3 regions of the Buttiauxella cochleicola genome follow, and region 2 is predicted to be linked to each of the others. Evidence: predicted binding sites of a transcription regulator. Region 2 holds the regulator's gene; each other region holds the start of a gene.
What was found. Region 2 encodes CRP, which controls carbon source genes, mostly activating them, when cyclic AMP is high. Its sites were predicted from a motif close to ATGTGANNNNNNTCACAT; they were not measured.
Positions count from the first base shown of each region.

Region 1: a site for CRP is predicted at 5,288-5,305, ahead of yrbN (protein YrbN). Genes of this name have one in related genera too.
Region 3: a site for CRP is predicted at 6,992-7,009, ahead of LVQ79_RS19260 (CdaR family transcriptional regulator). Genes of this name have one in related genera too.

Region 1 covers NZ_JAJSOU010000005.1:298,349-308,750, reverse strand. Annotated here, with positions in the region: gene rbfA (30S ribosome-binding factor RbfA) at 53-457, shown strand; gene truB (tRNA pseudouridine(55) synthase TruB) at 457-1,401, shown strand; gene rpsO (30S ribosomal protein S15) at 1,555-1,824, shown strand; gene pnp (polyribonucleotide nucleotidyltransferase) at 2,070-4,199, shown strand; gene nlpI (lipoprotein NlpI) at 4,317-5,201, shown strand; gene yrbN (protein YrbN) at 5,312-5,389, shown strand; gene LVQ79_RS09205 (DEAD/DEAH family ATP-dependent RNA helicase) at 5,382-7,370, shown strand; gene mtr (tryptophan permease) at 7,530-8,774, shown strand; gene LVQ79_RS09195 (luciferase-like monooxygenase) at 8,806-9,801, opposite strand; gene LVQ79_RS09190 (U32 family peptidase) at 9,884-10,402, opposite strand, start outside.
Region 2 covers NZ_JAJSOU010000002.1:37,449-47,850, reverse strand. Annotated here, with positions in the region: gene argD (bifunctional acetylornithine/succinyldiaminopimelate transaminase) at 1-636, shown strand, start outside; gene LVQ79_RS02515 (YccS/YhfK family putative transporter) at 640-2,724, opposite strand; gene crp (cAMP-activated global transcriptional regulator CRP) at 2,915-3,547, opposite strand; gene LVQ79_RS02505 (OsmC family protein) at 3,863-4,267, shown strand; gene LVQ79_RS02500 (phosphoribulokinase) at 4,287-5,168, opposite strand; gene LVQ79_RS02495 (YheU family protein) at 5,282-5,500, opposite strand; gene LVQ79_RS02490 (hydrolase) at 5,502-6,518, opposite strand; gene LVQ79_RS02485 (LysE family translocator) at 6,581-7,180, shown strand; gene LVQ79_RS02480 (omptin family outer membrane protease) at 7,237-8,178, opposite strand; gene LVQ79_RS02475 (ABC transporter ATP-binding protein) at 8,429-10,333, opposite strand.
Region 3 covers NZ_JAJSOU010000017.1:42,793-53,194, forward strand. Annotated here, with positions in the region: gene clcA (H(+)/Cl(-) exchange transporter ClcA) at 1-983, shown strand, start outside; gene erpA (iron-sulfur cluster insertion protein ErpA) at 1,066-1,413, shown strand; gene LVQ79_RS19235 (TRIC cation channel family protein) at 1,600-2,220, opposite strand; gene btuF (vitamin B12 ABC transporter substrate-binding protein BtuF) at 2,246-3,046, opposite strand; gene mtnN (5'-methylthioadenosine/S-adenosylhomocysteine nucleosidase) at 3,039-3,737, opposite strand; gene dgt (dGTPase) at 3,830-5,344, shown strand; gene degP (serine endoprotease DegP) at 5,488-6,936, shown strand; gene LVQ79_RS19260 (CdaR family transcriptional regulator) at 7,104-8,261, shown strand; gene LVQ79_RS19265 (DUF3461 family protein) at 8,293-8,682, opposite strand; gene dapD (2,3,4,5-tetrahydropyridine-2,6-dicarboxylate N-succinyltransferase) at 8,792-9,616, opposite strand; gene glnD (bifunctional uridylyltransferase/uridylyl-removing protein GlnD) at 9,662-10,402, opposite strand, start outside.

The sequences.
Region 1 (10,402 bases), on a different contig from region 2:
AGCTAATATCTTTAGGGGGCCGAGCGCCCCCTGATTTTATGGAGAATTTATTATGGCGAAAGAATTTGGTCGCCCACAGCGTGTTTCCCAGGAATTGCAGAAAGAGATCGCAATCATCCTGCAGCGCGAAATTAAAGACCCGCGTCTGGGCATGATGACCACCGTTTCTGGTGTCGAAGTGTCACGCGATCTGGCTTATGCCAAAGTGTTTGTAACCTTCCTGAACGATAAAGACGAACAAGCAGTGAAAGAAGGCATCAAGGTTTTACAGGATGCTTCTGGCTACATTCGTTCTTTGCTGGGCAAAGCAATGCGCCTGCGTATCGTGCCTGAACTGACTTTCTTCTACGATAACTCGTTGGTTGAAGGTATGCGCATGTCGAATCTGGTATCTAACGTCATCAGAAACGATGATGAGCGCCGTGTAAACGATACGGATGACAGCAAGGAGGATTAATGAGTCGTCCTCGTCGTCGTGGTCGTGATATCCACGGAGTACTGTTGTTAGATAAACCTCAGGGTTTATCTTCGAACGATGCATTGCAGAAAGTGAAGCGTATTTATAACGCTAACCGTGCCGGGCATACCGGAGCGCTTGACCCACTTGCAACTGGCATGCTGCCGATTTGCCTCGGTGAAGCGACAAAGTTCTCGCGTTATCTGCTCGACTCCGATAAGCGTTACCGTGTTATTGCCCGCCTTGGGCAGCGCACTGATACTTCTGATGCTGATGGCACAATCGTTCAGGAGCGTCCGGTAACCTTTACCGAGCAAGAGTTGGCGCAAGCGTTAGATAGCTTTCGTGGTGAAACGCAGCAAGTTCCATCGATGTACTCCGCACTGAAATATCAAGGCAAGCCACTTTATGAGTATGCGCGCCAGGGTATCGAAGTGCCGCGTGAAGCGCGGTCTATCACGGTTTACGAACTTCTGTTTATTCGCCATGAAGGCAATGAACTTGAGTTGGAAATTCACTGTTCTAAGGGAACATACATCCGAACTATCACTGATGATTTAGGTGAAAAACTCGGTTGTGGTGCTCATGTGACTTTCCTGCGTCGCCTTGCAGTGAGCAAGTATCCTGTCGAACGCATGGTAACGCTTGAGCAATTGCATGCATTGGTTGAGCAAGCACAAGCGCAAGAAATTGAGCCATTGGTGCTGTTAGATCCATTATTGATGCCAATGGATAGTCCGGCTTCAGACTTCCCAATCGTGAATTTATTACCTGCTGTTGCGGGTTACTTCAAGAATGGGCAGCCGGTGCAAGTGGCAGGTAGCCCAGTAGAAGGGCTAGTCCGCGTCACCGAAGGTGATGAAGGCAAATTTATCGGCATGGCCGAAATTGATGATGATGGACGCGTAGCGCCTCGTCGTTTGGTTGTTGAGTATCCGCTCTGACACCTGGAGTTGCCTTGCGATAAGAGGTGGCTACAGGTAAAATGGCGCGGCTTAACTTTCATACCTTTGTTTAACATTGTTGTGAAAGTGCACTGGAGTTGCTGAATTAGAGATCGGCACTCTATCTTTTTATCTATAATTTTGGAGTTTAAAATGTCTCTAAGCGTTGAAGCTAAAGCAAAAATCGTTTCCGAGTTCGGTCGTGGTTCTAACGACAGCGGTTCTACCGAAGTTCAGGTTGCACTGCTGACTGCTCAGATCAACCACCTGCAGGGTCACTTCTCTGAGCACAAAAAAGATCACCACAGCCGTCGTGGTCTGCTGCGTATGGTTTCTCAGCGTCGTAAACTGCTCGACTACCTGAAGCGTAAAGATGTAGCACGTTACACCAGCCTGATCGAGCGTCTGGGTCTGCGTCGCTAAGTCTTGCGAGTTTCAGAAAAAGGGGCCTTTTAGGGCCCCTTTTTTCAACCAGATGGCAGCAATTCTATGGAAACTAATGTATTGTTGCAGTGTGTGATCTTTGTTGCAGAGGTTCGCGCGGCTAATGAGAGGCTTTATCCGCATAGGCGGGTTAGGGTTGTCATTAGTCGCGAGGATGCGATAGAGATCGGGTTAAACGGAGCAAGTGCAATCACCTGCTACCAAAGATTATTAAGGATATTATTTTGCTAACTCCGATTGTCCGTAAATTTCAATACGGTCAGCATACGGTCACAATAGAGACCGGTATGATGGCTCGCCAGGCTACCGCAGCAGTAATGGTAAGCATGGACGACACCGCTGTATTCGTGACCGTAGTCGGTCAGAAAAAAGCGAAAGCAGGCCAGGACTTCTTCCCTCTGACTGTTAACTATCAGGAGCGTACTTACGCTGCTGGTCGCATCCCAGGTAGCTTCTTCCGTCGTGAAGGCCGTCCAAGCGAAGGCGAAACACTGATCGCGCGTCTGATTGACCGTCCAGTGCGTCCGCTGTTCCCGGAAGGTTTCGTGAACGAAGTTCAGGTTATCGCGACTGTTGTTTCCGTGAACCCACAAGTTCACCCAGACATCGTTGCAATGATCGGTGCATCTGCCGCTCTGAGCCTGTCTGGTATTCCATTCAACGGCCCAATTGGCTCTGCACGTGTTGGTTATATCAATGACCAGTATGTTCTGAACCCAACTGCTGACGAACTGAAAACCAGCAAGCTGGATCTGGTTGTTGCCGGTACCGAAGGTGCTGTGCTGATGGTTGAATCCGAAGCTGAACTGCTGAGCGAAGACCAGATGCTGGGCGCGGTAGTATTTGGCCACGAACAACAGCAAGTTGTTATTCAGAACATCAACTCTCTGGTTGCTGAAGCTGGCAAACCACGTTGGGACTGGCAGCCAGAAGCCGCTAACGAAGCGCTGAATGCGCGCGTTGCTGCACTTGCTGAATCCCGTCTGAGCGATGCTTACCGTATTACTGATAAGCAAGAGCGTTACGCACAAGTCGACATCATCAAATCTGACGTTATCGCTGCACTGTCAGCTGAAGACGATTCAATTGATGCTGGCGAAATCAGCGACATCCTGCATGCTATCGAGAAAAATGTTGTTCGTAGCCGTATTTTGGCTGGTGAACTGCGTATCGATGGTCGCGAAAAAGACATGATCCGTGGTCTGGATGTGCGTACTGGCGTTCTGCCACGTACTCACGGTTCTGCACTGTTCACCCGTGGTGAAACTCAGGCGCTGGTTACAGCAACTCTGGGTACCGCACGTGACGCACAGAACCTGGATGAGTTGATGGGCGAACGTACCGACAACTTCCTGTTCCACTACAACTTCCCTCCGTACTCCGTAGGCGAAACCGGCATGGTCGGTTCTCCTAAGCGTCGTGAGATTGGTCATGGTCGTCTGGCTAAGCGTGGCGTACTGGCTGTTATGCCAGAAGCTGACCGCTTCCCGTACACCGTACGTGTAGTGTCTGAAATCACTGAATCTAACGGTTCTTCTTCCATGGCTTCCGTATGTGGTGCTTCTCTGGCACTGATGGATGCAGGCGTGCCAATCAAAGCCGCTGTAGCCGGTATTGCGATGGGTCTGGTTAAAGAAGGCGAGAACTTTGTTGTTCTGTCTGACATCCTTGGTGACGAAGATCACCTGGGCGACATGGACTTTAAAGTTGCTGGTAGCCGTGAAGGTATCTCTGCACTGCAGATGGATATCAAAATCGAAGGTATCACTCGCGAAATCATGCAGGTGGCTCTGAACCAGGCTAAAGGTGCGCGTCTGCATATCCTTGGCGTGATGGAACAGGCTATCAACGCTCCGCGTGGCGATATCTCTCAGTTCGCTCCACGTATTCACACAATCAAAATCAACCCAGACAAGATCAAAGACGTGATTGGTAAGGGTGGTTCCGTGATTCGTGCGCTGACCGAAGAAACCGGTACAACTATCGAAATCGAAGATGACGGCACCGTGAAAATCGCGGCGACCGATGGCGAGAAAGCGAAGTTTGCTATTCGTCGTATCGAAGAGATCACTGCTGAAATCGAAGTAGGCCGTATCTACCAGGGTAAAGTTACTCGTATCGTAGATTTCGGTGCATTCGTTGCTATCGGCGGCGGCAAAGAAGGTCTGGTGCACATTTCTCAAATCGCTGACAAGCGCGTAGAGAAAGTGACTGACTACCTGCAGATGGGTCAAGAAGTTCCAGTTAAAGTACTGGAAGTTGACCGCCAGGGCCGTGTTCGTCTGAGCATCAAAGAAGCAACTGAGCAGTCTCCAGCGGAAAACGCAGCACCAGCTGCACCAGAAGCTGAGTAAGCGATACCGATTAAGCTCTCCATGGCGACATGGAGAGCTATTTATTACGGGGCAGGGAGTCTCGTTTTAGAGCCGGCGGACAGGACGTCATCCATATGTTGTCTTCGGGAGTGGGAAATGAAGCCTTTTTTGCGCTGGTGTTTCGTTGCGACAGCTCTCGCGCTGGCAGGATGCAGCAACTCCTCCTGGCGTGAACGTGAAGTCCTGGCGGTGCCATTGCAGCCGACTTTGCAGCAAGAAGTCATTCTTGCACGCATGGAACAGATACTTGCCAGCCGGGCTTTAACCGATGATGAGCGCGCGCAGCTTTTATATGAGCGCGGAGTGTTGTATGATAGCCTCGGCTTGCGGGCTCTGGCGCGAAATGATTTTTCACAAGCGTTGGCAATCCGCCCCGATATGCCTGAAGTATTCAATTACTTAGGTATATATTTAACGCAGGCAGGCAATTTTGATGCTGCCTATGAAGCGTTTGATTCTGTACTTGAGCTTGATCCAACTTACAACTATGCGCATTTAAATCGCGGTATCGCCCTCTACTACGGTGGTCGTTATCGTTTAGCGCAAGATGATCTGCTAGCGTTTTATCAAGACGATCCCAATGATCCTTTCCGTAGTCTGTGGCTCTACATTGCTGAAAGCAATTTAGATGCAAAGCAGGCTAAAGTGGCGTTACAACAGCGCCTCGATAAATCGGACAAAGAGCAATGGGGATGGAACATTGTCGAGTTCTACCTGGGGAACATTAACGAAAAAACGTTAATGGAACGCCTCGAGGCGGACGCAACGGATAACACCTCGCTCGCTGAGCATCTCAGTGAAACCAACTTCTATTTAGGTAAGTACTACCTAAGTCTGGGGGAAAAGGACAGCGCCACGGCACTGTTCAAGTTAGCGGTCGCTAACAACGTACACAACTACGTTGAGCATCGTTATGCATTGTTGGAATTAGCGCTCTTGGGCCAGGAGCAAGATGACCTGGCAGAATCGGACCAGCAATAGCTGACGAACATCGATCAGCCCATAAACTTTTTTATTAAAGTCATCACCTTAACGGGTGAGGGCGTTTTTGTTCGTTAATCAACCAAATTTGAGCCGGTTCACACTTTTCAATGAAAATTGCAGGTCAATTTCACGATGAGTTATGTAGACTGGCCGCCATCTACGAGGCACGTGTACTACATGACTGACAACATCGAGACTACTACTATCGAAACTACTTTTTCTGATCTGGGTCTTAACGACTCCATCCTTAAAGCCCTGAACGATCTGGGTTACGAAAAACCATCTCCAATCCAGGCAGAGTGTATCCCACAACTGCTGGCTGGCCGCGATGTACTGGGTATGGCCCAGACGGGTAGCGGCAAAACTGCAGCGTTCTCTTTACCGCTGCTGCACAACCTTGATCCAGAGCTGAAAGCACCACAAATCCTGGTGCTGGCACCGACCCGCGAACTGGCGGTTCAGGTTGCTGAAGCCATGACGGATTTCTCTAAACATATGCACGGCGTAAACGTTGTAGCCCTTTACGGTGGCCAGCGTTATGACGTGCAGCTGCGCGCCCTGCGTCAGGGACCACAAATTGTTGTTGGTACCCCAGGTCGTCTGCTTGACCACTTAAAACGCGGTACGCTGAACCTGTCCAGCCTGAAAGGTCTGGTACTGGATGAAGCTGATGAAATGTTGCGTATGGGCTTCATCGAAGACGTTGAAACCATCATGGCTCAGATTCCAGAAGGTCATCAGACCGCTCTGTTCTCTGCAACTATGCCAGAAGCGATTCGTCGTATTACCCGTCGTTTCATGAAAGATCCGCAGGAAGTTCGCATTCAATCTAGCGTTACTACTCGCCCGGACATCAGCCAGAGCTACTGGACTGTGCACGGTATGCGTAAGAACGAAGCACTGGTTCGTTTCCTTGAGTCTGAAGATTTTGATGCGGCGATCATTTTCGTACGTACCAAAAACGCAACTCTGGAAGTGGCAGAAGCGCTGGAACAGAGCGGCTACAACAGTGCTGCACTGAACGGTGACATGAACCAGGCGCTGCGTGAGCAAACTCTGGAACGTCTGAAAGACGGTCGTCTGGATATCCTGATTGCAACCGACGTTGCGGCTCGTGGCCTGGACGTTGAGCGTATCAGCCTGGTTGTTAACTACGACATCCCGATGGACTCAGAATCTTACGTTCACCGTATCGGTCGTACCGGTCGTGCGGGTCGTGCTGGCCGTGCTCTGCTGTTCGTTGAGAACCGTGAGCGTCGTCTGCTGCGCAACATCGAACGCACCATGAAGCTGACTATTCCTGAAGTAGAGCTGCCAAACCGTGAACTGCTGAGCGAGCGCCGTCTGGCCAAGTTCGCAGCTAAAGTTCAGCAGCAGCTGGAAAGCAGCGATCTGGATCTGTACCGTGGTCTGCTGGCAAAAATTCAGCCTGTGGCTGATGAAGAGCTGGATATGGAAACACTGGCTGCAGCACTGCTGAAAATGGCACAGGGCGAACGTCCTCTGATCCTGCCACCAGATGCACCAATGCGTCCTAAGCGTGAATTCCGTGAGCGTGATGAGCGTTTCGAACGTTCAGACCGTGCTCCACGTGGCGATCGTCCGGATCGTGCACCACGCGGTGACCGTCCAGAGCGTTCAGATCGTCCACAGCGTGATGGCGATGCACCACGTCGCGAACGTCGTGATGTTGGCGATATGGAACTGTACCGCATTGAAGTTGGCCGTGATGATGGTGTTGAAGTTCGTCATATCGTTGGCGCTATCGCTAACGAAGGTGATATCAGCAGCCGTTACATCGGTAACATCAAGCTGTTCGGAACTCACTCTACTATCGAACTGCCAAAAGGCATGCCGGGCGAAATCCTGCAGCACTTTACCCGTACTCGTATTCTGAACAAACCAATGAATATGCAGTTGATGGGTGATGCACAACCTCGTACTGACCGTGGCGGCGAACGTCGTGGCGGCGGTGCTGGTGCAGGCGCAGGCCGTAGCTTCGGTGGTGGTGGTGAGCGTCGTGAAGGCGGTCGCGGTCCACGTCGTGATGGCCCTGCAGGTGCTGGTGCACCACGTAGCTTCAGCGGCGAACGTCGTGAAGGCGGTCGTGGCCCACGTCGTGAAGATGGCGCAGCTCCAACTCGTCGTCGTACAACTGAAGCTTAATTGACAGAAGTTTATGCCTGCTGTTAATCAGCAGGCAGTGATAAAAATCCTGGTTAATGCAACCGGGATTTTTTTTATCCAAATTGTACTCATGTACTGGTACAATGTAGCGCAGTAAGCCTGTCGCTTCGACAGTCGTTCATTGTCTCAGGAATTCGTATGGCAACTTTTGCAACCACCCACGCTTCGCCGTCTATTTTCGGTGGGGTAATGATTATTGGCGGCACTATTATTGGTGCAGGAATGTTCTCTCTGCCGGTGGTGATGTCTGGCGCGTGGTTCTTCTGGTCTATTGCAGCGTTATTAGTGACCTGGTTTTGTATGCTGCACTCCGGATTGATGATTCTGGAAGCCAACCTCAATTACCGCGTTGGCTCAAGCTTTGATACCGTCACCAAAGATTTGCTGGGTAAAGGTTGGAATCTGATCAATGGCCTTTCCATTGCATTTGTTCTGTACATCCTTACCTACGCCTACATTTCGGCAAGTGGTTCGGTGATTCACCACACGCTCGGTAAAATGTCTGTCGATTTCCCTGCGCGATTTGCCGGGTTAATTTTTGCCTTTATCGTCGCTTTTATTGTTTGGCTCAGCACCCGTGCAGTGAGCCGCATGACGACGATTGTGCTCGGCGCAAAAATCCTCACCTTCTTTATGACGTTTGGCGGCCTGATGTGGCATGTCGAACCTGCAACGCTTCTGGATAGCAAAGCGATTAATCCAAGTTATCTGCCGTATTTATTCATGACGCTACCTTTCTGTCTGGCATCGTTTGGCTACCACGGTAATGTGCCGAGCCTGATGAAGTATTACGGCAAAGATCCACAGACCATTAAGCGTTGCCTTGTCTGGGGGACGTTAATGGCGTTAGTGCTGTACATCATTTGGTTGGTGGGCAGTATGGGAAATATTCCGCGCAGTGATTTTATTGCCATTGCCGACAAAGGCGGAAATATTGATGTGCTGGTAGGCGCGTTGAGCGGTGTGTTGAATAGCCGTGCGTTGGAGTTGCTGCTGATCGTGTTCTCTAATTTCGCCGTTGCGAGTTCCTTTTTGGGCGTGACCCTGGGCTTATTCGATTATCTGGCCGATCTGTTTAAATTTGATGACTCACCAGTTGGTCGCTTGAAAACCGCGTTAGTGACTTTCATCCCGCCAATGTTAGGGGGTGTTATCTGGCCTGACGGATTTATCTACGCGATTGGATTTGCGGGGCTGGCGGCGACTATCTGGGCGGCAATTGTTCCTGCTCTTCTGGCAAAAGCTTCTCGCAAGAAATTCGGTAGTCCAATTTACCGGGTGTGGGGCGGGAATAAAATGATTGTGCTGATTCTTATCTTTGGTGTGACTAACGCCACCATCCATATCCTTTCAAGCTTCGATTTACTGCCGGTTTATCACTAAAAATTCGCCCCTCGACCGAGGGGCGAAAACTTTACAAGCTCTCGTACACATCCATCGCCAGATCAAAGGAATGCAGGCGAGCTTGGGTATCAAAAATCTGGCCATTAACCATAATTTCATCAGCCTGCGTTTCACGCAGCAATGAGATCAGACCGTGGCGGACTTTTGCAATATCTCCCACCAGAGACATGCTCAATGCCTGCTGCACGCCATATTTCTCAGCCGGGCTCCAGAAGTTATCCATGTTTTCAATCGGCGGTGGTAACTGGCCCGTTTCGCCACGACGCAATTTAGCGAAAGCTTGCTGCATCGAGGTAAACAGGAATTCGGCATCGCGGTTGCTGTCAGCGGCAATAATATTGATGCATACCATTGCATACGGTTTTTCCAGGCGTGCAGAAGGTTTGAACTGGGCACGATAAAGTTGCAGCGCCTGGAACAACATATCGGGTGCAAAGTGTGAAGCAAAAGCAAACGGCAGCCCAAGTTGGGCCGCCAGTTGGGCGCTATACAAGCTTGATCCCAGAAGCCAGACAGGGATTTTAGTGTTGTAGCCAGGAACCGGGCGCACTGCCGGGTTTGGGTCAGTAGCATCAAACCATGACACCAGTTCGCTGACATCGCGTGGGAAGTTGTCGATATCACCACTCATATGGCGGCGCAATGCCATCATAGTGCGCTGGTCGCTTCCCGGCGCGCGACCTAATCCCAAATCAATACGCCCGGGATAAAGCGTTTCCAGCGTACCAAACTGCTCTGCAATCACTAGCGGTGAATGGTTTGGTAACATTACGCCACCAGAGCCCAGGCGCAAAGTCTCGGTATTCGCCGCCAGATAGCCAATCAACACGGATGTCGCAGCACTCGCGATGCCGGTCATATTGTGGTGTTCAGCCAGCCAATAGCGGTGGTAGCCACGTTTTTCGGCCAGGCGAGCTAAATCTAAAGAACGATGGAATGCATCACGAGGCTGAGAGCCTAGTGGAATCGGGGCTAAATCGAGTAGAGAGAACGGGACTGAAGTCATAACGGCTCACTTTGTTTTCTGCTGATTACTTTTCAGTATTACGCAAAATCATCAACAATTAAGTAACAAAGTGAGCCTTTTCTCAGCTCTGAGTAACCAGTTCTAAGCCAGCGACACGTCGCCAGTAACCATTACAATCGGTTTGCTGTGCCAGAGATAACGGCGCATTGCCATTTTCATTTTTGCGGAAGGCTTCCAGAACGCGAAGTGTTTCCATACCCATCGGTGATAAACGCACCATATCGACTAAGCCTTTCATCGACGCCAGTTCATTTCCGAGGTTGTAAACATAGCCGCTCATGGTCTGAATGCCATTAAGCACAAACACTTGCTGGTTTTCCTGAGACAACATGTTGCGGCCGACAGGATATTTAATGCAGCAGGTTTCGCATTCATCTTTTGGCTTGTCTTCGGAACGCGCGGTGAAACAGCGTGCGGAATAAGCCAAAGGCAAGTGGCCGTAGCTCAGTACTTCAACTTCAAACTTGTTGCGGATACCTAGCTCATCACACTGAGTCAGCATGTTTGCCAGCCAGTCGCGAGACAGCTCAACCGGCATACACCAACGAACCATGCCTTGTTTGTACAGCAAGCGTAGCGT
Region 2 (10,402 bases):
CAGGGTGAGGGCGGCGTTACGGCGGCAACACCAGAGTTCTTGCAAGGCTTGCGCGAACTGTGTGATGAGCACAAAGCTTTGTTGGTATTTGATGAAGTGCAGTGTGGCATGGGGCGTATCGGTGAGCTGTTTGCCTATATGCACTACGGCGTGACGCCAGATATTTTGACCAGCGCAAAAGCACTCGGCGGTGGCTTCCCGGTCAGCGTGATGCTGACGACTCAGGAAATTGCATCGGCGTTTCATGTCGGTACACACGGTTCAACTTACGGCGGTAACCCTCTGGCCTGCGCGGTCGCGGGCGCGGCGTTTGATATCATCAACACACCTGAAGTGCTCAGTGGTGTGACGGCGAAGCGGCAACAGTTCGTCAGCCATTTACAACAGATCGATGAGCAGTTTGATCTGTTTAGCGATATCCGTGGGATGGGGTTATTGATCGGTGCTGAGCTCAAACCGCAATACAAAGGCCGCGCACGTGAGTTCCTTTACGCGGCAGCGGAAGAGGGTGTGATGGTGCTGAATGCCGGGCCTGACGTAATGCGTTTCGCACCTGCGTTGATTGTTGAAGATACCGATATTGAAGAAGGTATGAAGCGTTTCGCTAAAGCAGTTGCGAAGGTGATTAAAGCGTAATACTTAGCCTGGCCGTCGTAGGCGGCTTAGCCAGATGCCATGATGTGGCCGTTGACGCCAGGCAACCGAAGATATGGTATGCATGGTGCTCAGATGGCCCAGTATCCGCTGTAAATGTTGTTCCATCGTACTTAATGGCCCGTTTGGAAGCCCTTCCAGCGGGTCGAGAATATTCGCGTCATTGGTTTCCCCCGGCCCATCATACTGAAGCCGCTGTTGGCATCGTTGTAGCGCGATTTCGCACGACTGCAGATAACGCTGGGCGAGATCCGGCGTCAGCATATTATGCTCGCGGGCGAGAGTCGTCATCGCATTGATGTGCTCGACGATAAACTGACTGTGCGTCACCCACAATTTCATATCCGCCAGATAATGCGAGTTAAACCCAGGTTCCTGCATCGCCTGGTTCAGGGAGTTAAACAGGGCGTTATGTGCCTGGTTAACCTTCATACGTTCATAAGCGAGCGGCGTTGGTTCGGGGTCATTACTTAGAATCAGGCGAATTGCATTTTGATCTCTTTCCAGCGCATCGTGGGCATTCTGGCGTAACAAGCCACTCTGCCATTGTGGCCACAGCCACACCATGCCGCCAAAGGCTATCAAGCAGCCTAGCAAGGTATCTATCAGGCGAGGGACGATGTACTGCTCGGCACTTAATGTTATCAATTGCAGGGTATAAACGGCGGTCACCGTAAAGCCTATCGTCGCCCAGCCGTAGCTTTTGCGAATAAACAGATAGCTCACCAACGTAATGACCAGCATCGCGCCCAGAGCAATGCTTTGCGGGAAGTGGAAGTGAAGCGCAATACCTGCGATGGCAAGGCCTGCAATGGTGCCAGCCGAACGGTGGAGAATACGAACTCGTGTGGCACCGTAGCCGTTTTGCGTCACGAACATTACCGTCATTAAAATCCAGTAGGGCTTGGGCAGATGTAAAAATGCACCCAGCAGACTGGCTATCGTGAGCATCACACCCAATCTTGCTGCGTTGCGAAGCGCCGCTGACTTCAATGATAAATAACTTTTCAATGCCGCCCACAACGGTAAACGGCGTTGCCGGTCTTCCATTAAATCACGGACATACAGTGGGCGTTGGGTGCGTAGCACGCGAGCGACACGGCTGAAGTGGTAATGGCAAAATTGCCCAACCGGGTTATCTGGATTTTGACGGGCGATTTTCTCAAGGGCATCGATCTGTTTTTCCATCGTAAAACGCTGTGGATAACGATGGTAAAGAATGTCGTCAGCCAGTACACGTAACCGCGCCGCGATGGTCTGTGCATTCCAGCGAATAACTGCTTCTGCATGGCTTTGCTCGACGAGCTTCTGAACTTCAGCTGGTTGGTGAAGGCTTACCGAGATGTGCTCTTGCAAATCCAATGCTACCTGGAATGCACGCAGCAAACGCTTGTAGCCGTTTTGCTGGTTTGCCGCCAGCATATGAAGCTGTTGGTAGCACTGGGTAATGAGATCCACCGCTTTTTGCTGACGAGCCAGCAGCGGTGGGAGCGCTTTTTCCGGATCGGTATGTTGAGTCAGCATGCCGTATTTTGCTTCACAGTAATCTGCCAACTGCCGATAGAGCAGACTCAATGATTCCCGCAGTGGCTGCTCGCGCCACATCCAGAACCAAAACCAGTTAAATACGCCGTACCAAATCGTACCGGAGACATACAGCAGCATCGGTTTCCAGATCGGCATATTCCCGGCCATGCTGAGCGTAAATATGGCAGCAATGAGTGATGCGGGAAGCAGACGAGCGTGCAGGGAACTGATTTCTGCCGTGACACCCAGCAAGAGCGCCATCACAACAAGAATGACGGGCAGTGGCACAGTGGTGTAAAGCAGCAAAAGCTGCATGATCAAACTGCTGGCAGCAAACAGACAGCCACCGACGATCAGGCGTTTGAAGAAACGTTTGTGCGGAGTATCAAGACCGGCAATGTTGCAACAGGCAGGGACTAAAGAGAAAAGCAGACCAGACTGGAGATCGCCGACGAGCAAACCTACTGCCACCGGAAGGCACAGCACCAGCGTCTGCCGCAGTGCGTAGTTAACTTCGGGATGGTAGATCAGTCTTCGCCACATAAACCCTTCTTACTTAAAGCTGCAGCGGCGTTAGCTGCGTTCATTCACCCGAATCACTTACTTGAGTAAGCTCATCGGGATGAACTCACTTGCTGCCTTGCTGCAACTTCAATTAATCGGGTTTCGGATTTAGTTTTTTAGAGACAAAAAAGGCGTGTTATGAAGCAACACGCCATTTTTTAGACGGAGATTAACGAGTGCCGTATACGACGATCGTTTTACCGTGAGCGGAGATCAGATTTTGATCTTCCAGCATTTTCAAGATACGACCAACAGTTTCGCGAGAGCAACCCACGATCTGACCGATTTCCTGACGGGTAATTTTAATCTGCATACCGTCTGGGTGAGTCATTGCATCAGGTTGTTTAGCCAGGTTCAGCAGCGTCTGCGCGATGCGACCGGTAACGTCCAGGAATGCCAGGTTGCCTACTTTCTCTGAAGTGACTTGCAGACGGTTAGCCATCTGTGAAGACAGGCGCATCAGAATGTCTGGATTGACCTGGATCAGCTGGCGGAATTTTTTATAAGAAATTTCAGCCACTTCACAGGCACTTTTAGCACGAACCCAGGCACTACGTTCCTGACCTTCTTCGAACAGCCCTAACTCACCAATGAAATCGCCCTGATTTAGATAGGAGAGGATCATTTCCTTGCCCTCTTCATCTTTAATCAGAACAGCCACAGAGCCCTTGACGATGTAATACAACGTCTCTGCCTTCTCACCTTGGTGAATGAGTGTGCTCTTCGATGGATACTTATGAATGTGGCAATGGGACAAGAACCATTCGAGAGTCGGGTCTGTTTGCGGTTTGCCAAGCACCATGCGCGGTTATCCTCTGTTTTATAACTGGCTACCAACGACAGGACGCTAAACATCCTGTCTGGCGTTGCAAGTAATTAGAATATTCCCCACCTTGGGGAGATGGCATGCAAGTCATTCTTGCTGCCTGTAATTAGTGATGTCCTCTGCATACATGCATAACGTCAATGTATCGATGTAGCATCTGGATTGTTTTAGCATAGCTTTTGACAAGTGTCTCCTGTTGTCTCGTTTCAGCTTGACGCATGTCGCCTTCCGTTGCCAGATTTGCTGAATCTGCGTACTCTGAAAGGTAATTTTTCTACAGGAGTGAGTAGCATGCAGGCACGAGTGAAATGGGTTGAAGGGTTTACCTTCCTGGGCGAGTCCGCTTCAGGGCACCAGATCCTTATGGATGGCAATTCAGGTGATAAAGCACCAAGCCCAATGGAAATGGTGCTGATGTCCGTTGGCGGTTGCAGTGCAATTGACGTAGTTTCTATTTTGCAAAAAGGCCGCTACACCGTGACCGATTGTGAAGTGAAACTAACCTCTGAGCGCCGTGAAGAGGCTCCGCGTTTGTTTACGCATATCAATCTGCATTTCATCGTGACAGGCAAAGAGCTAAAAGATGCTGCAGTTTCCCGTGCAGTAGACCTCTCTGCTGAGAAGTACTGCTCTGTTGCACTGATGCTTGAAAAAGCGGTAAACGTTACACATAGCTATGAAGTGATTGAAGGCTAAAGAGTGAAAACGGGCGGGTTCAACCGCCCTGATTATTGATATTCCGACCTTCTGCCAGACGCTTAACCAGCGGTGTCATAATCAATTCCATCGCCAGCCCCATCTTGCCGCCCGGCACCACCAATGTATTGATATGCGAAATAAATGAGCCTTGTAGCATGGCGAGCAAATACGGGAAATCGATGTCATCCAGCCCGCGAAAATGAATCACCACAAAACTTTCATCCAGAGACGGGATGCCGCGAGCTGCAAATGGGTTAGAGGTATCAACAGTTGGGACGCGCTGGAAGTTGATGTGGGTGCGGGAGAATTGCGGTGTGATGTAATTGATATAGTCGTCCATAGAACGAACCACAGAGTCCATTACCGCTTCTCGGGAATGCCCGCGCTCACTGGTATCTCGCACTAACTTTTGTATCCACTCCAGGTTCACAATCGGTACCACACCAACCAGCAAATCGACGGCTTTAGCCACATCGTGCTGTGGCGTGACTACACCGCCGTGCAAACCTTCATAAAACAAAACATCAGTGGGTTCTGGCAATGGCTGCCATGGCGTAAAGGTTCCGGGGATTTGGTTCCAGGGTACGGCTTCATCGTAAGTATGTAGATACTTGCGTGACTTACCTTGCCCGGTTCTACCGTATTCAATGAACGTCTGTTCAAGCAAACCAAAGTCATTGGCTTCTGGGCCGAAATAGCTGATATGGCGCCCCAGGTCGCGTGCTTTACGAATAGCCATATCCATTTCAGGACGAGTGAAACGATGGAAACTGTCACCTTCGACTTCCGCTGCACGTAAATTGAGTTGCTGGAAGATTTTACGGAAGGCAAGGCTGGTGGTTGTCGTTCCCGCGCCGCTGGAACCTGTTACGGCAATAACCGGATGTTTGGCTGACATAAGGCAACAACTCCATGGGTGATCGCAAGTGTGTGTAAGTAAGGGCTGGCCCTCACTCTCAGGGAGATAGCTGGGTGAGGGTGGTTTTATTATGCAGTATAGAAGTTAAACGCTTAGCCGCGAAACTGCCCGCGAGCCATAATATTTACCGTTTCATGGAGTTCCGACCATACCAGCACAGCCTCACCACTTTGCAGCTGGCGCTTAACATCGGCCACTTTCTGCTCCAGTGAACGCTCTTGTTCACCATAATCGGTGCCTTCGCGTAATACAAAGGATTCAATCAGATTATCAAGCGTTTCGGGAGGAAGATCTTGCCAGGGAATCATCATATTACTGGTCCAGGAATTTATTCAGCCACTGTGGGATACGTTGCTCAAGCCACATTTCCGGGCGACGCAGCGTGCCACCAACAAATCCAACGTGCCCGCCGTAGCGTGTCAGCTGATACTCGATATTGGCAGGTAAGATAGCTTTATCGGGGATCACATGGTGATCCATAAACGGGTCATCTTTTGCATGGATGATGAGCGTCGGCGTTTTGATTTGTGGCAGCAGCGGCATCGCGCTGCACTGGCGGTAATAATCGATAGCGTCAGCAAAGCCGTGAATTTTTGAAGTAATCAAATCGTCAAACTCGCGTAGACGACGCATTCCTTTAAGCTGACGCATATCTACCGGGAGTGTGCCCGGATAGCTTCTTAGCTTACGTGCGGCATTCTTCTTCAGCAGATTCAAAAGATAGTGCTGATAAACGCGGGAGAAACCTTTTTCAATATGTGCGCTGCAATGTTCAAGCATCAGTGGGGCTGAAACCACTACACCAGCCTGAAGCGTACAATCGGCACCCTGTTTTGCCATCAGGCAGGCGAGCATGTTGCCGCCGAGAGAAAAACCGACCGCCGCCGTCGGTACTTTGCCATAACGCTCAGACAGCCAGTTTAAGAAGTAGCTTCCGTCTTCAGTTTCACCCGAGTGATAAATGCGCTTCATGCGGTTTGGCACCCCGCTACATCCGCGGAAATGCATTACCACGCCTAACCAGCCTTGCTTGCTGGCGGCCTCGATTAAACCATGGGCGTATGGGCTGTGCAGGCTACCTTCGAGTCCATGAAAAACGACTAACCGTGGTTTATGCATTGCCTGGCGCGGGTCCTCGCTCCAGGCTAGATCGACAAAATCCCCGTCCGGCATGTCAAGACGCTGCCAGTGAGGTTTGAAATTGAGGCGACGGCGAATCAAACGCGGAAGCATGGTTTGCAGGTGTGGATTACTGACACCCTTCAACGGACGGAATTGTTCATCTTCTTCGTGATTAAAATTCAATACTGCGGGACTTGTCGTAGCCATATCACACTGTTAGTTTCATTTAGTTTGCTAATTAACTTTACGGGGTGTGGAACACCCATTTCATGGAAACGCTTTTTCTCTCAATGCTGGGCTTTCTCTGGGTTGCTGCTATCACACCAGGCCCAAACAACATGCTACTCACTTCATCCGGCGCGAATTACGGATTCCTGCGCACCATACCATTGATGATAGGTATCATGCTTGGTATGCAGTGCATTTTATTATTGGTAGCTTTTGGTGTGGGTAGCTTAATTCTATTGTACCCCGCTTTACACCTGATTCTGAAGGTTGCCGGTAGTGCTTATCTTTTATGGTTGGCATGGAAAATTGGTACAGCGACCTACGAACGCCTGGAAACAGATGCGCCACCACCCGAGCCAATTCCATTCTGGCAGGGCGGTTTGCTGCAAGTCATTAACCCAAAAGCTTGGTTGATGGCGCTAGGTGCTGTCGCAAGTTTTAGTCTGGCGGGTTCTCAGTACTTGCATTCTGTGGCGTTAATCAGCATCGGTATTGCACTGGTTAACATTGTTGCGGGGATGATTTGGATTGCGTTTGGTAGCTTGATAGGTACGCTTCTGCGTAGTCGCCGTGCCTGGACTCTGTTTAACGTCTTTATGGGATTACTGACTGCGGCGTGTGTGTTGCTGATTTGGCACTAAGAATGAAGTCAATGTTCAGACGAGTAATTGGCCCACAAGTGGGCCAATTTGTTTGATTAAAAGCGGTATTGGACTCCGGCGGAAATGATGTAATTTTCGTTTTTAATTCCTGCAGAATCACCACCTGAGTATTCAGTTTTGCCTGTCGCGCGGTTGATCATTTCACTCCCGCCCTTACCTTCTGAATAATAGTTATAAGCAAACTCAGTCGAGACTTTCGCATTCGGTGTAATGTAATATCCGACTTCGATTGCGGCCGAATAATAACGAGAGTTCGTTGTTTTTTCACGAAATGTGGTATCTCGTAAATAGTGCTCATCATTATCTTTTGCGGTAACCCAATCGCTGAATTTCAATAATGTATTAATCTCTATACCTTGATATAGGTATTGACCAGCAAAGCCGATATAGGGTAATGAAAATTTCTGTTGGTAACCAATAGTGCGCTTGCCATCGGGTAAGTTACCAATATCAGTCCCATTATCGTAATTGTAGTTACCACCATATGCACTCCAGCTAAATCGAGTTTGTTGATAACCAGCCACTGCTGCTAATTTGTAGTTGTCAGCTTTTAATAACCAACCCCTGAGACTGAGATCAAATTCATTAGCGTAATTGAGAGGGGTATTGGGATGATGTGACCAGTCACTCCAGCCAGATTTTTTATCATCAAGCCAGTCATAGTCGTCCATCGTGTTGCCGCGCGAGGCCAGAGATGTCCACCCTCTGGCATTAAGTGTGAGTCTTTGCCAGGCATCCCAGTTTATTTCACCTTTAAGAACAGGAGTGTTTTTTATTTTCCACTCAAGTTGACTTATTTTTTTACCGCTTTTGTCATCATATACTCGTTCTGTAGATTTTCCGCCCAGAATACCTAGCGATGTTCCTATAGATAAACTTTCGGGTTCTAGTGAGGGTGCAAAATTATTAAAGTCATTTGCATAGGCCAGTTGGTCAAATGCAGAAAGCATAATGATGGATGTAATTAGTCGTCTCATTATATTCATTCCATTGAAGTGAGTTTTTATATTTTATGACCGTCATTGTGTAGATGGCTGTAAAAATATAGTGTGCGTGATAACGAATAAACATGTTATCTGGCACAGTTGTACTCTATTGATTAACGAATAAGCAATGTAACAAATCCATCATTGCGATAAGATTCATATATGCGAAGAAATAGGAGGTTTCCCGGGATGTTATCTTATAGAGTTCTCCCGGGATAAGTGATAATTTTCGCGAGTTTATTTATTCGCTTTGCATCATCTGTTCTAACTGATCATGAGCATCAAGCCATTCCATCTCGCATTCTTCCAGAGCTGACTTCACTTTCACCTGAGTTTGCAGACATTCGGTCATTTCTGCTTTGCGACTTTGATCGTAAATGGCGCTGTCAGCCAGTTTTTCTTCGACTTCAGTAAGCTGCGCATTTAACTTTTCCATTTGTTTTTCAAGCGTGGTGATTTGCTTACGCAGCGGCTGAGTTTGTGTGCGTAATTCAGCTTCACGGCGTTTCTGGTCTTTACGTGCCTGGGCGCTATTGGTGTTATCTTTCGCGGAATCATCAGGCTGGTTTTCCTGCTTTTGCAGATCAATAAGCCATTGCTGATAATCTTCCAGATCGCCATCAAACGCTTCCACTTTGCCATCGTGAACCAGGTAGAGATCGTCTGTGGTTGAACGCAGCAGGTGACGGTCGTGCGATACCACTACCAGCGCGCCTTCGAAATCAATTAACGCTTCGGTTAGCGCCTGACGCATGTCGAGATCAAGGTGGTTGGTCGGTTCATCGAGCAGCAGTAGGTTAGGGCGCTGCCAAACAACCAATGCCAGAACCAGACGTGCTTTTTCGCCACCAGAGAAACGAGCTGTTTGCTCGGTAACTTTATCGCCCCGGAAGCCGAAACCGCCGAGATAATCACGCAGTTGCTGTTCAGACTCTTTTGGTGCGATACGTGCAAGATGTTGAAGCGGGGATTCGTCAGCGCGTAAATATTCCAACTGATGCTGAGCGAAGTAGCCGAGCTTGATGCCTTTTGCCAGGCCGATATCGCCCTGCAACGGTTTGATTTCTTCCGCCAGCAGTTTGATAAGCGTTGATTTACCAGCACCGTTGCGGCCGAGCAAACCAATGCGCGAGCCAGGCACCAGATTCAGTTTGATTGAATCAAGGATGACGCGCTCGCCATAACCAGCACTGACTTTTTCCATTCGCAATAGCGGATTCGGCAAGCTTTCTGGCTCGCGGAAACTGAATTGGAACGGGTTGTCGACGTGTGCCGGAGCAATCAATTCCATGCGCTCGAGCATCTTCACGCGGCTCTGCGCTTGTTTTGCTTTGCTGGCTTTGGCTTTGAAACGATCGATAAAGCTTTGCAAGTGAGCAACACGCTCCTGCTGGCTTTCATACATCGACTGCTGCTGAGCAAGGCGCGTCGCGCGCTGGCCTTCAAACGAAGAGTAGTTGCCAGTGTATTCAAACATCGACTCTTGTTCGATATGAATAATTTTGCCCACCACCGGGTCAAGGAAGTCGCGGTCGTGAGAAATCAGAATCAATGTGCCCTGATAACTTTTCAACCAGCGCTCAAGCCAGATAACGGCGTCTAAATCCAGGTGGTTGGTTGGTTCATCAAGCAGAAGTAAATCTGAGCGGCAGATCAGCGCTTGTGCCAGGTTCAGGCGCATACGCCAGCCACCGGAAAAATCACTGACCGGGCGTTCAAGTTGTTCATTGCTGAAGCCTAAACCGTGCAGCAGGCTCGACGCGCGTGAGCGAATCGTCCAGGCATCAACCGCGTCAAGTTTACCGTGCACCAGTGCAATCGCGTGGCCATCGTTGCGCTCATTGGCTTTTGCCAGTTCCGCTTCAAGCTGGCGGAATTCACGATCGCCATCAATAACATATTCAATGGCTGGCATCGCCAGTGCAGGGGTTTCCTGGTTTACCCAGGCCAGCGCCCAGTTACCAGGATAGGTCATACTTCCGCCATCGGCGCTGATCTCGTTCTTCAGCAGCGCCAGCAGCGTGGATTTACCGCAGCCGTTTTTACCCACCAGACCCACTTTCTGGCCCGGATTGATGGTAGCGGTGGCGTTATCCAGCAGAACGCGGGTACCGCGACGAATTTGTAACGAGGAGAAAACAATCATAAAGCGCCGTATGTTCAGAGTATGTTAAATTGTCATTATATTAAGGTAACGTGATGCCATCGGCACCGC
Region 3 (10,402 bases), on a different contig from region 2:
GCGAAGGGCCAACGGTGCAATTAGGTGGGAATATCGGCCGCATGGTGCTGGATATTTTCCGCTTGCGTGGTGCTGAAGCTCGCCATTCACTGTTAGCGACCGGTGCGGCAGCGGGTTTATCCGCTGCATTTAACGCCCCATTGGCGGGGATTCTGTTCATCATCGAAGAGATGCGCCCGCAGTTTCGCTACAACCTGATTTCGATAAAAGCCGTGTTTATCGGCGTGATTATGTCGAGCGTGGTGTTCCGTATTTTTAACGGTGAAAATGCGGTTATCGAAGTCGGGAAACTGGCTAACGCGCCGGTTAACACGCTGTGGCTGTATCTGGTTTTGGGGATGGTATTTGGCATCGTCGGCGTGTTCTTTAACGCGATGGTGTTCCGCACCCAGGATATGTTCCAGCGTATTCACGGCGGCAATCTGAAAAAATGGGTGATTATCGGTGGCTTGCTGGGCGGTATTTGCGGGATCCTTGGTCTTATCCAACCCGCAGCGGCTGGTGGCGGTTTTAATCTGATCCCCATTGCTGCCGCAGGAAATTACACCCTCGGTATGCTGCTGTTTATCTTTATTGCTCGTGTGATTACCACGTTGCTGTGTTTTGCATCCGGCGCGCCTGGTGGGATTTTTGCACCAATGCTCGCTTTGGGTACATTACTTGGCACTGCATTTGGTATGGCGAGTGCGGCCTGGTTCCCGGCCTATCATCTTGAAGTTGGGACATTTGCCATCGCCGGAATGGGGGCGTTGTTTGCCGCATCAGTGCGTGCGCCATTGACCGGAATAGTGTTGGTTCTGGAAATGACTGACAATTATCAGCTCATTCTGCCAATGATTATTACCTGCCTTGGCGCGACACTATTGGCACAATTCCTGGGTGGGAAGCCGCTATACTCCTCGATTCTCGCGCGTACGCTTGCTAAACAGGAAGCGGAAAAGCAGAACAAAGAACAGCAAACCCCTGCCGGGGAGAATACTTGAACGATTTACTCGGGTATTAGATAATGACCCCCAAAGGCTGGGTTAAACTTTACCCGACTTCTTATTTCGTTGGGAGCAAATGATGAGTGATGACGTAGCAGTGCTGCCGTTGCAGTTTACCGAAGCAGCAGCCAATAAAGTAAAAAACCTGATCGCGGATGAAGAGAACCCGAATCTGAAACTGCGCGTATACATCACCGGTGGTGGTTGCAGCGGTTTCCAGTATGGTTTTACCTTTGACGATCAGATTAACGACGGCGATATGACTATCGAGAAGCAAGGCGTTGCGCTGGTAGTTGACCCAATGAGCCTGCAATATCTGGTAGGCGGTGCGGTGGATTACACTGAAGGTCTGGAAGGTTCGCGCTTTGTGGTGACCAACCCGAATGCGAAAAGCACCTGTGGGTGTGGTTCCTCCTTCAGCGTTTAAACCTTCATACTTCAAGCTGCAGATGCGTCGACTGCACCCGTTCGCCCCAGTCACATAGTTATCTATGCTCCTGGGGACTTACGACTTTGTCGACTTTCTGCAACTCGAATTATTCGGTTTAAATGGTTAGTTATAAAAATTCTTGTAGGCCGGATAAGCGAAAGCGTCATCCGGCTTTTTTATTCTCTATTGTCGGTCATCCAACGCAAACGTCGGCAATTTGAGATGCCAACGAATGGCGGCCAGACGGATTGCGAGGGTGACGACCATACCAATCATACTCGCCTGTTCCAGTGGAACGTGGAAGGTGTAATACGCAGTGGCATGCACAATGCCGCCTGCAATACACGCCGTGGCGTAGATTTCGGTACGCAGGATCATCGGGATTTCACGCGCTAAAACGTCACGAATAATCCCACCGCCAACACCGGTCAACACGCCCATGCAGATAGCAATCAGTGGGCTGGTGCCAGCCAGAAACGCTTTATTCACCCCAATACCCACAAACACCGCAAGCCCCACGGCATCGAGCACTGGCAAAATCCATTTTGGTAGCCGACGCGGTTGTCGAATCAACACAATAGTCAGCATACAAGTGACCATTGCGACCACTAAATCGGTTGGGTCTTTAACCCAAAATACCGGGCCATTATCCAGTGCCATATCGCGAATAGTTCCGCCGCCAACTGCTGTCACTACGCCAAGAACCAGAACACCAAACGGGTCCATACGTAGCTTACCTGCCAGCAGTACGCCGGATATTGCAAAGACGGCTGTGCCAATGATGTCCAGCCAATAGACGAGCATGTGGGTGTTATCCTCATAAAAAAGGTTATTTTTCTGCCAGCTCCTCACAGAGCTGTTTTGCGGCGAGGATAATACGTGGGCCTGAGCGACTAAACCAGTCATCATTCACTGCAATAACCGGAATTTTTAGCTGGGTATTCCAGAATTGTTCAACCGGAGGGATTTGCGTTTCATCGCCGGTGATAATAATAGCCTGCGGGCGGCGGCTTAGCACCTGTTCACGACTCACTTGCGGCCATGGAACCCGGCTATCAGCAAAGATATTTTGCCCTGCGCATACTTCCAGAATTTCGTTCTGAATCGAACCACTGCCTGACGTAAATAGCGGCTGCTGGCCAAACTGCAGAAACACTTTTTTCTTCGGGTGCTGAGAATAGTGTGCTTTCAAATCGGCAAACTCTTTTGCCAGTTTATCTGCGGCGTTGTGGGCCGTTTGCGGAGTAGGGCTGTATTGGCTCAATTGACGCAATGCGGCAACCACACCTTCGACCGTTGCCGGATCAAGCCAGACAACTTTAATACCCAATGCTTTTAGTTGGTTGACCTGGCGCTCAGCATTTCCACCGCGCCAGGCAAGAACCACATCAGGTTTTAGCGCCACGATGCGCTCAAGGTTCATTCCCTGCCAGTTTGAGACTTGCTCAAGCTTTTTGGCGGCCTCCGGATAGTCTGACCAGGCGCTGACCGCTACTGGCGTGATACCAGCCGCAAATGCCAGTTCAGTATTGCTCGGCGATAATGAGATAACCCGCGGCGCGGCATTAAGCCACGCCGGGAGACAACACAGAAGCGCGGTGATGCCGCGCCAAAAGTTCTTATTAACCACGAGCCAGTTTCTGCACCAGGTTTTCAACCATCAGCGTGGACTGCTTCGCCGCAACAGCTAAGAACTCTTCGAAGCTCAGATGGGATTGCTGATCGGCAACATCAGAGATCGCGCGCACCACGACAAACGGGGTACCGAAGTTATGGCAAACGTGAGCAACTGCTGTTGCTTCCATTTCCACGGCAACTGCCTGTGGGAAGTTATGGCGGATTTTTGCCAGTGCCACAGAACCGTTAATAAACGCATCACCACTAACAACCAAACCGCGCACAGCGTTCAGGTTCAGCTCGGCAATGCACTCTTCGGCCGCGGCAATCAGTTTGGCGTCAGCAGCAAAACCTGCCGGGCAACCTGGCAGTTGGCCATATTCATAGCCAAAAGCGGTAACGTCTGCGTCGTGGTAACGCACTTCATCAGAAACCACGATATCGCCAACTTTAAGTGTGGATGCGAGACCACCCGCAGAACCGGTGTTGATCACTACATCTGGTTTGCAATGCTCAAGCAGGAGAGTTGCACCCATTGCAGCTGCAACTTTGCCAATACCTGATTTCAGTAAAGCGACTTCAACGCCATTCAGGGAGCCGGTGTAAATTTCACACCCTGCAAGCTTCAGAGTCTGACGGCTTTCAATTTTGTCACGCAGCAGCGTAACTTCTTCTTCCATTGCACCAATGATGCCTACTTTCATAGTGATTCTCGCTAAAGTGTTAAATTACCTTCATAGTCTATCATGGCTGGCATCAAGGAATTAATCCGCTGTTAAAAGGCGCAGGAGAGGGCATGAGTGAGATAGATTTCCGCAAGAAAATTAACTGGCATCGTCGTTTCCGCTCCCCTGAAGGGCAGAAGAACGAACACGAAATCCTGCGAATCTTTGAAAGCGATCGCGGGCGGATCGTTAACTCTCCGGCAATTCGTCGTTTGCAGCAGAAAACTCAAGTTTTCCCTCTGGAGCGTAACGCCTCTGTTCGCACACGTTTGACTCACTCGATGGAAGTTCAGCAAGTCGGGCGCTACATCGCCAAAGAAGTGCTGAGCCGCCTGAAGGAGCAGCAGGATCTCGAGCGCTTTGGGCTGCATGAACTCACCGGCCCGTTTGAAAGCATTGTTGAAATGGCCTGCCTGATGCACGACATCGGCAACCCGCCGTTTGGTCATTTCGGTGAGTCAGCTATTAATGACTGGTTCCGTCAGCGTTTGTTCCCAACAGATGCCGGAAGCCAGCCGCGCAGCGATGATCGTTGCCGGGTTGAAGCTTTACGCCTGCGTGAAGGTGAAGATCAACTGAATGGCTTGCGCCACAAGGTGCGCCAGGATCTTTGTCAGTTCGAAGGAAATGCTCAGGGCATTCGCCTGGTACATAGTCTACTGCGCATGAATCTGACCTGGGCGCAGGTTGGTTGCATTCTCAAATATACGCGCCCGGCCTGGTTTGTTGGCGAGCCGCCGAAAAGCCACGCTTATCTGATGAAAAAACCAGGCTTCTATCTTTCTGAGGAGTCGTACATTGCCCGTTTGCGTACAGAGCTTGAACTGGGAGAATACAGCCGTTTTCCGCTGACATGGATAATGGAAGCTGCGGACGATATTTCATACTGTGTGGCGGATCTGGAAGATGCGGTTGAGAAGCGCATTTTTAGCGTTGAACAACTTTATCAGCACTTATGTGATGCCTGGGGCGAGCATAGCAAAGGCGATCTTTTTGAGCGTGTAGTGGATGAGGCCTGGGAGAAATCCCGTTCAAATCAGATGCGCCGCAGTACCGAAGATCAGTTCTTTATGTATTTGCGCGTCAACACGCTAAACCAGTTGGTGCCTTATGCCGCGCAACGTTTTATCGATAATATCAGCGATATATTTAGCGGCGAGTTCAATCACGCACTACTAGAAGATGACAGCCCCTTTGCACGCCTGTTGGAGCTATATAAGCAGGTTGCATTTAAACATGTATTTAGTCACCCAGAAGTTGAGCAACTTGAGTTACAAGGTTATCGCGTTATCAGTGGCTTACTTGAAATTTACAGTCCATTACTCAATATATCAGTTGAGGATTTTGCTGAACTGGTGGAGAAAGAAAGTTTACGTCGTCTACCGATTGAAACTCGATTGTTCCACAAATTATCGACAAAACATAGGCTTGCGTATGTTGAAGCAGTCAGTAATTTGACGCCGTCAGCCAGTGATTTCCCGGTATGGGAATATTATTACCGCTGTCGTCTAATTCAGGATTATATCAGTGGAATGACGGACTTATTCGCCTGGGATGAGTATCGGCGCCTGATGGCGGTGGAATAAGTTTCTCATTGAGTTTTGTAAAGACGGACAATAAATTTTTACTTTTTCCAGTGACTTATCGGCGGAACTTAGCGCCTCAATTGTCACTCTATATGGGCCTACACAGCAATTTTGCGTGACTTATTAACTTGAGACTGAAATCGATGAAAAAAACAACTTTAGCAATGAGCGCGCTGGCTCTTAGCCTGGGTTTGGCGCTGAGTCCTGTATCTGCAATTGCGGCAGAGACCGCTTCTTCTGTACCTGCAACCGCTGGGCAACCTATGCCAAGCCTTGCGCCGATGCTGGAAAAAGTGATGCCTTCCGTAGTGAGTATTAACGTTGAGGGAAGCACCACTGTTAATACACCGCGTATGGGGCGTAACTTCCAGCAGTTCTTTGGTGATAATTCACCATTCTGTCAGGAAGGCTCTCCATTCCAGAGCTCTCCATTCTGCCAGGGTGGACCAGCTGACCAGGGCCCTCAGGGCGGCGGTCAGCAGCAGAAATTTGCAGCACTGGGTTCTGGTGTAATTATTGACGCCGCTAAAGGCTATGTGGTGACAAACAACCACGTTGTTGATAATGCAACAAAAATTCAGGTTTCCCTGAGTGATGGACGTAAGTTCGAAGCAAAAGTGGTCGGTAAAGATCCACGTTCTGATATCGCACTGTTGCAACTTCAGGATCCGAAAAACCTGACCGCGATAAAAATGGCTGACTCCGACGCACTGCGCGTTGGCGATTACACCGTGGCTATCGGTAACCCGTATGGTCTGGGCGAAACCGTGACCTCCGGTATTGTTTCAGCTTTGGGTCGTAGTGGCCTGAACATTGAAAACTATGAGAACTTTATCCAGACCGATGCGGCAATCAACCGTGGTAACTCCGGTGGTGCACTGGTTAACCTTAATGGTGAGCTGATCGGGATTAACACTGCGATTCTGGCACCAGACGGTGGCAACATCGGTATCGGTTTTGCTATCCCAAGCAACATGGTGAAAAACCTGACCGCGCAGATGGTGCAATACGGCCAGGTTAAGCGTGGCGAACTGGGTATCCTTGGGACTGAGCTGAACTCCGAGTTAGCGAAAGCGATGAAAGTTGATGCGCAACGTGGTGCATTCGTCAGCCAGGTTATGCCGAACTCTTCTGCTGCGAAAGCGGGCGTTAAAGCCGGTGACGTTGTGGTTTCCATGAACGGTAAAGCAATTAGTAGTTTCGCTGCCTTGCGCGCTGAAGTGGGTTCTATGCCAGTCGGCAGCAAATTGACCCTTGGCTTGTTGCGTGATGGCAAACCAGTTTCAGTAAACCTGGAACTGCAACAAAGCAGCCAGACTCAGGTTGATTCAGCCACCATCTTCACTGGTATCGAAGGTGCGGAAATGAGCAACCGCAGCGGTAAAGATGAGAAGGGTGTCATCGTCAATAACGTAAAAGGCAATAGCCCGGCTGCACGTATTGGCCTGAAAAAAGGCGACATCATCATTGGTGTTAACCAGCAGGTTGTAAATAACATCGCTGAACTGCGCAAAATTCTGGACACCAAACCGTCTGTAATGGCGCTTAATATTCAGCGTGGCGACAGCACCATCTATCTGTTGATGCAGTAATTAATTGCCACTAAGTTATCCTTAAACCATCAGGGCCGCAAATTGCGGCCCTTTTTTGTGAGCCTTACCACAACTCCATACTCTTCATCGGTGCTTTGTGCATTCGCACAATGCTGAGGCGATCCATCTCGCCTATGCTAGGCCATTAGCACGACTCAGGAGGACACATGGCAGGCTGGCACCTTGATACCAAAATGGCGCAGGACATTGTGGCGCGTACCATGACCATTATTGATACCAACATAAACGTGATGGATGCGCGTGGGCGAATCATTGGTAGCGGTGATAAAGAACGTATTGGTGAATTGCACGAAGGTGCATTGCTGGTGCTCTCTCAGGGGCGTGTGGTTGATATTGATGATGCCGTGGCCCGGCATCTGCACGGCGTGCGTCAGGGGATTAACCTGCCACTGCGCATCGAAGGTGAAATTGTCGGTGTTATCGGTCTGACAGGGGAGCCGGGTTCGCTGCGTAAGTACGGTGAGCTGGTGTGTATGACGGCGGAGATGATGCTTGAACAATCTCGTCTGATGCACTTGCTGGCACAAGACACTCGTCTGCGTGAGGAGTTAGTGATGAATTTGATTCAGGCCGAAGAACAAACGCCAGCGTTGAGCGAATGGGCACAACGCTTGGGTATCGATCTGAATCAACCTCGTGTGGTCGCCGTTGTGGAAGTAGATAGTGGGCAGCTTGGCGTGGAAAGCGCTATGGAAGAGTTACAGCAGCTGCAAACTGCACTCACGACACCTGAGCGGAATAATTTGATAGCCATTGTGTCGTTAACGGAAATGGTGGTGTTGAAACCTGCGCTAAATCCCTTTGGCCGTTGGGATGCAGAAGATCATCGCAAGCGAGTAGAGCAGCTAATCAACCGTATGAAAGAAAATGGTCAGCTACGCTTTCGCGTCGCACTGGGCAACTATTTTACCGGGCCTGGCAGTATTGCGCGCTCGTATCGAACCGCTCGCACTACCATGATGGTCGGCAAACAGCGTATGCCGGAAAGCAGGGGCTATTTTTATCAGGATTTGATGTTGCCAGTGCTGCTGGATAGTTTGCGGGGCGGCTGGCAGGCGAATGAACTGGCGCGACCTTTAGCTCGCCTGAAATCAATGGATAACAACGGGCTACTGCGCCGAACGTTAAGCGCGTGGTTCCGCCATAACGTACAGCCGCTGGCAACATCTAAGGCATTGTTTATTCATCGTAATACGCTCGAGTACCGACTTAACCGTATTTCGGAATTAACAGGGTTAGATTTAGGGAATTTTGACGATAGATTGCTGCTGTATGTGGCGTTGCAACTGGATGAGCAAAGATAATAAAAGGGCCGGAGATTCCGGCCCTTTTGCATTATTTACCGCGGGTTAACTTTTCAAGATCGGATTCAATTTCACTGATCTTGTGAGCAACTACGGATTCCAGATGGCGAAGATCGTCGAGAATTTTGCGTTTCAGATCCACTTCAGTGCGATCTCGCTGGCAAAGTTGATCTAATTCATCAATTACATAGCGCAGATTCGGGCTGATTTCCTGCACTTCTTTGTAACCCTGGCCGACGCCATCGGCAACGACAGTTTTGCGCTGGCGTGGGTATTTAAACTTCACGCTTTTAGCGAAAAACTCGCCTTTATCCTTCTGGAAATAGATTTTCAGGATATCGTTGTTGGCTTCCTGCCGGAGGCTATAACGATCGATCTCATCAGGATTGGTAATACCCAGACTTTTCAAGTTATCGTACATAGTGTTACCTTTTTCGATATCAGCAATATCAAGATAATTAACGGAAAAATCCTTTTCCGCTAGCCCTAAATGCTAAAAAGGCGGGGAAGCCCGCCTTTTGCACATTTTATTAGTCGATAGTGCGAAGCAGCTCGTTGATTCCAACTTTGCCGCGGGTTTTCGCGTCGACTTTTTTCACGATAACTGCACAGTACAGGCTGTATTTACCATCTTTTGATGGCAAGTTGCCGGAAACAACCACGGAACCTGCTGGTACGCGGCCGTAATGCACTTCGCCGGTTTCACGGTCATAAATACGCGTGCTTTGACCAATGTAAACGCCCATGGAAATCACAGAACCTTCTTCAACGATAACGCCTTCCACAACTTCTGAACGCGCGCCAATGAAGCAGTTATCTTCAATGATAGTTGGGTTAGCCTGTAATGGCTCCAGAACGCCACCGATGCCTACGCCACCAGACAGGTGAACGTTTTTACCAATCTGCGCACAAGAACCGACTGTTGCCCAGGTATCAACCATTGAGCCTTCATCAACGTATGCGCCGATGTTGACGTAAGAAGGCATCAGAACGGTATTACGCGCGATGTATGCGCCCTGGCGAACTGCCGCTGGTGGTACAACGCGGAAACCTTCTTTCTGGAAGCGTGCTTCGTCATAGTTGGCGAATTTCATCGGCACTTTATCGAAGTAGCGGCTTTCGGCACCATCAATAACCTGGTTGTCATTGATACGGAAAGAAAGCAGAACGGCTTTCTTCAGCCATTGGTGGGTAACCCACTGGCCATCAATTTTTTCGGCAACGCGCAGCGCACCGCTGTCGAGCAGGGAGATGACCTGGTTTACCGCTTCACGAGTGACGGTATCAGCATTTGCCGGAGTGATTTCGGCGCGGCGCTCGAAAGCGGTTTCAATTACGTTTTGTAGCTGCTGCATTGGCATTGTGAACATTTTCCTGATTGTGACGAAATTAACAGACTGTTATTTATCGTTTGGATTAAGGGCCGCTGTCAACCGTTGCTGTACTTCCTCTTGCAACTCATTATTAAGAGCACGCCGGTCGGCGGTGGCTATTATAAATAAATCTTCTACTCGCTCGCCAATTGTCGTAATTCTCGCCCCGTAAAGCGAAATTCCGAGATCGGCAAACACTTCTCCCACTCGTGCCAACAAGCCTGGCTGATCCAGAGCAATCAGCTCCAGGAACGTTCTTCGGTCGGTATGCGTTGGCAAGAAATTCACCTCAGTATCGACGGTAAAGTGACGCAGTTTGGCAGACTGGCGGCGCGGTTGAGGTGTTTGCCAGCTTGCCTGCGTAATGGCTTGTTCAATGCTGTGGCGGATAAGGTCATGCCTGTCGGCTGAAAGCGGACTGCCGTCCGGTTCGAGCACAATAAAGGTGTCCATTGCCATGCCGTCGCGCGTAGTAAATATTTGGGCGTCATGAACGCTGAGGTTGCGCCTGTCCAGCTCGGCACAAACAGCGGCGAACAGGTGAGGGCGGTCAGGGCTCCAGATAAAAATCTCTGTGCCACCGCGCGTTGCCTGCGGGCTCAGCAAAATCATCGGTTTGCTGAGGTCGTGCTTGAGCAAGTGGCGCGCATGCCATGCAATTTGGTTTGGCGTGTGGCGAACAAAATAGTTCGCCCGGCAGCGACGCCAGATATTATGCAGTGCCTCTTCGTTGATGTTATCCATACGCAGTAATGCCAGCGCCTGAAG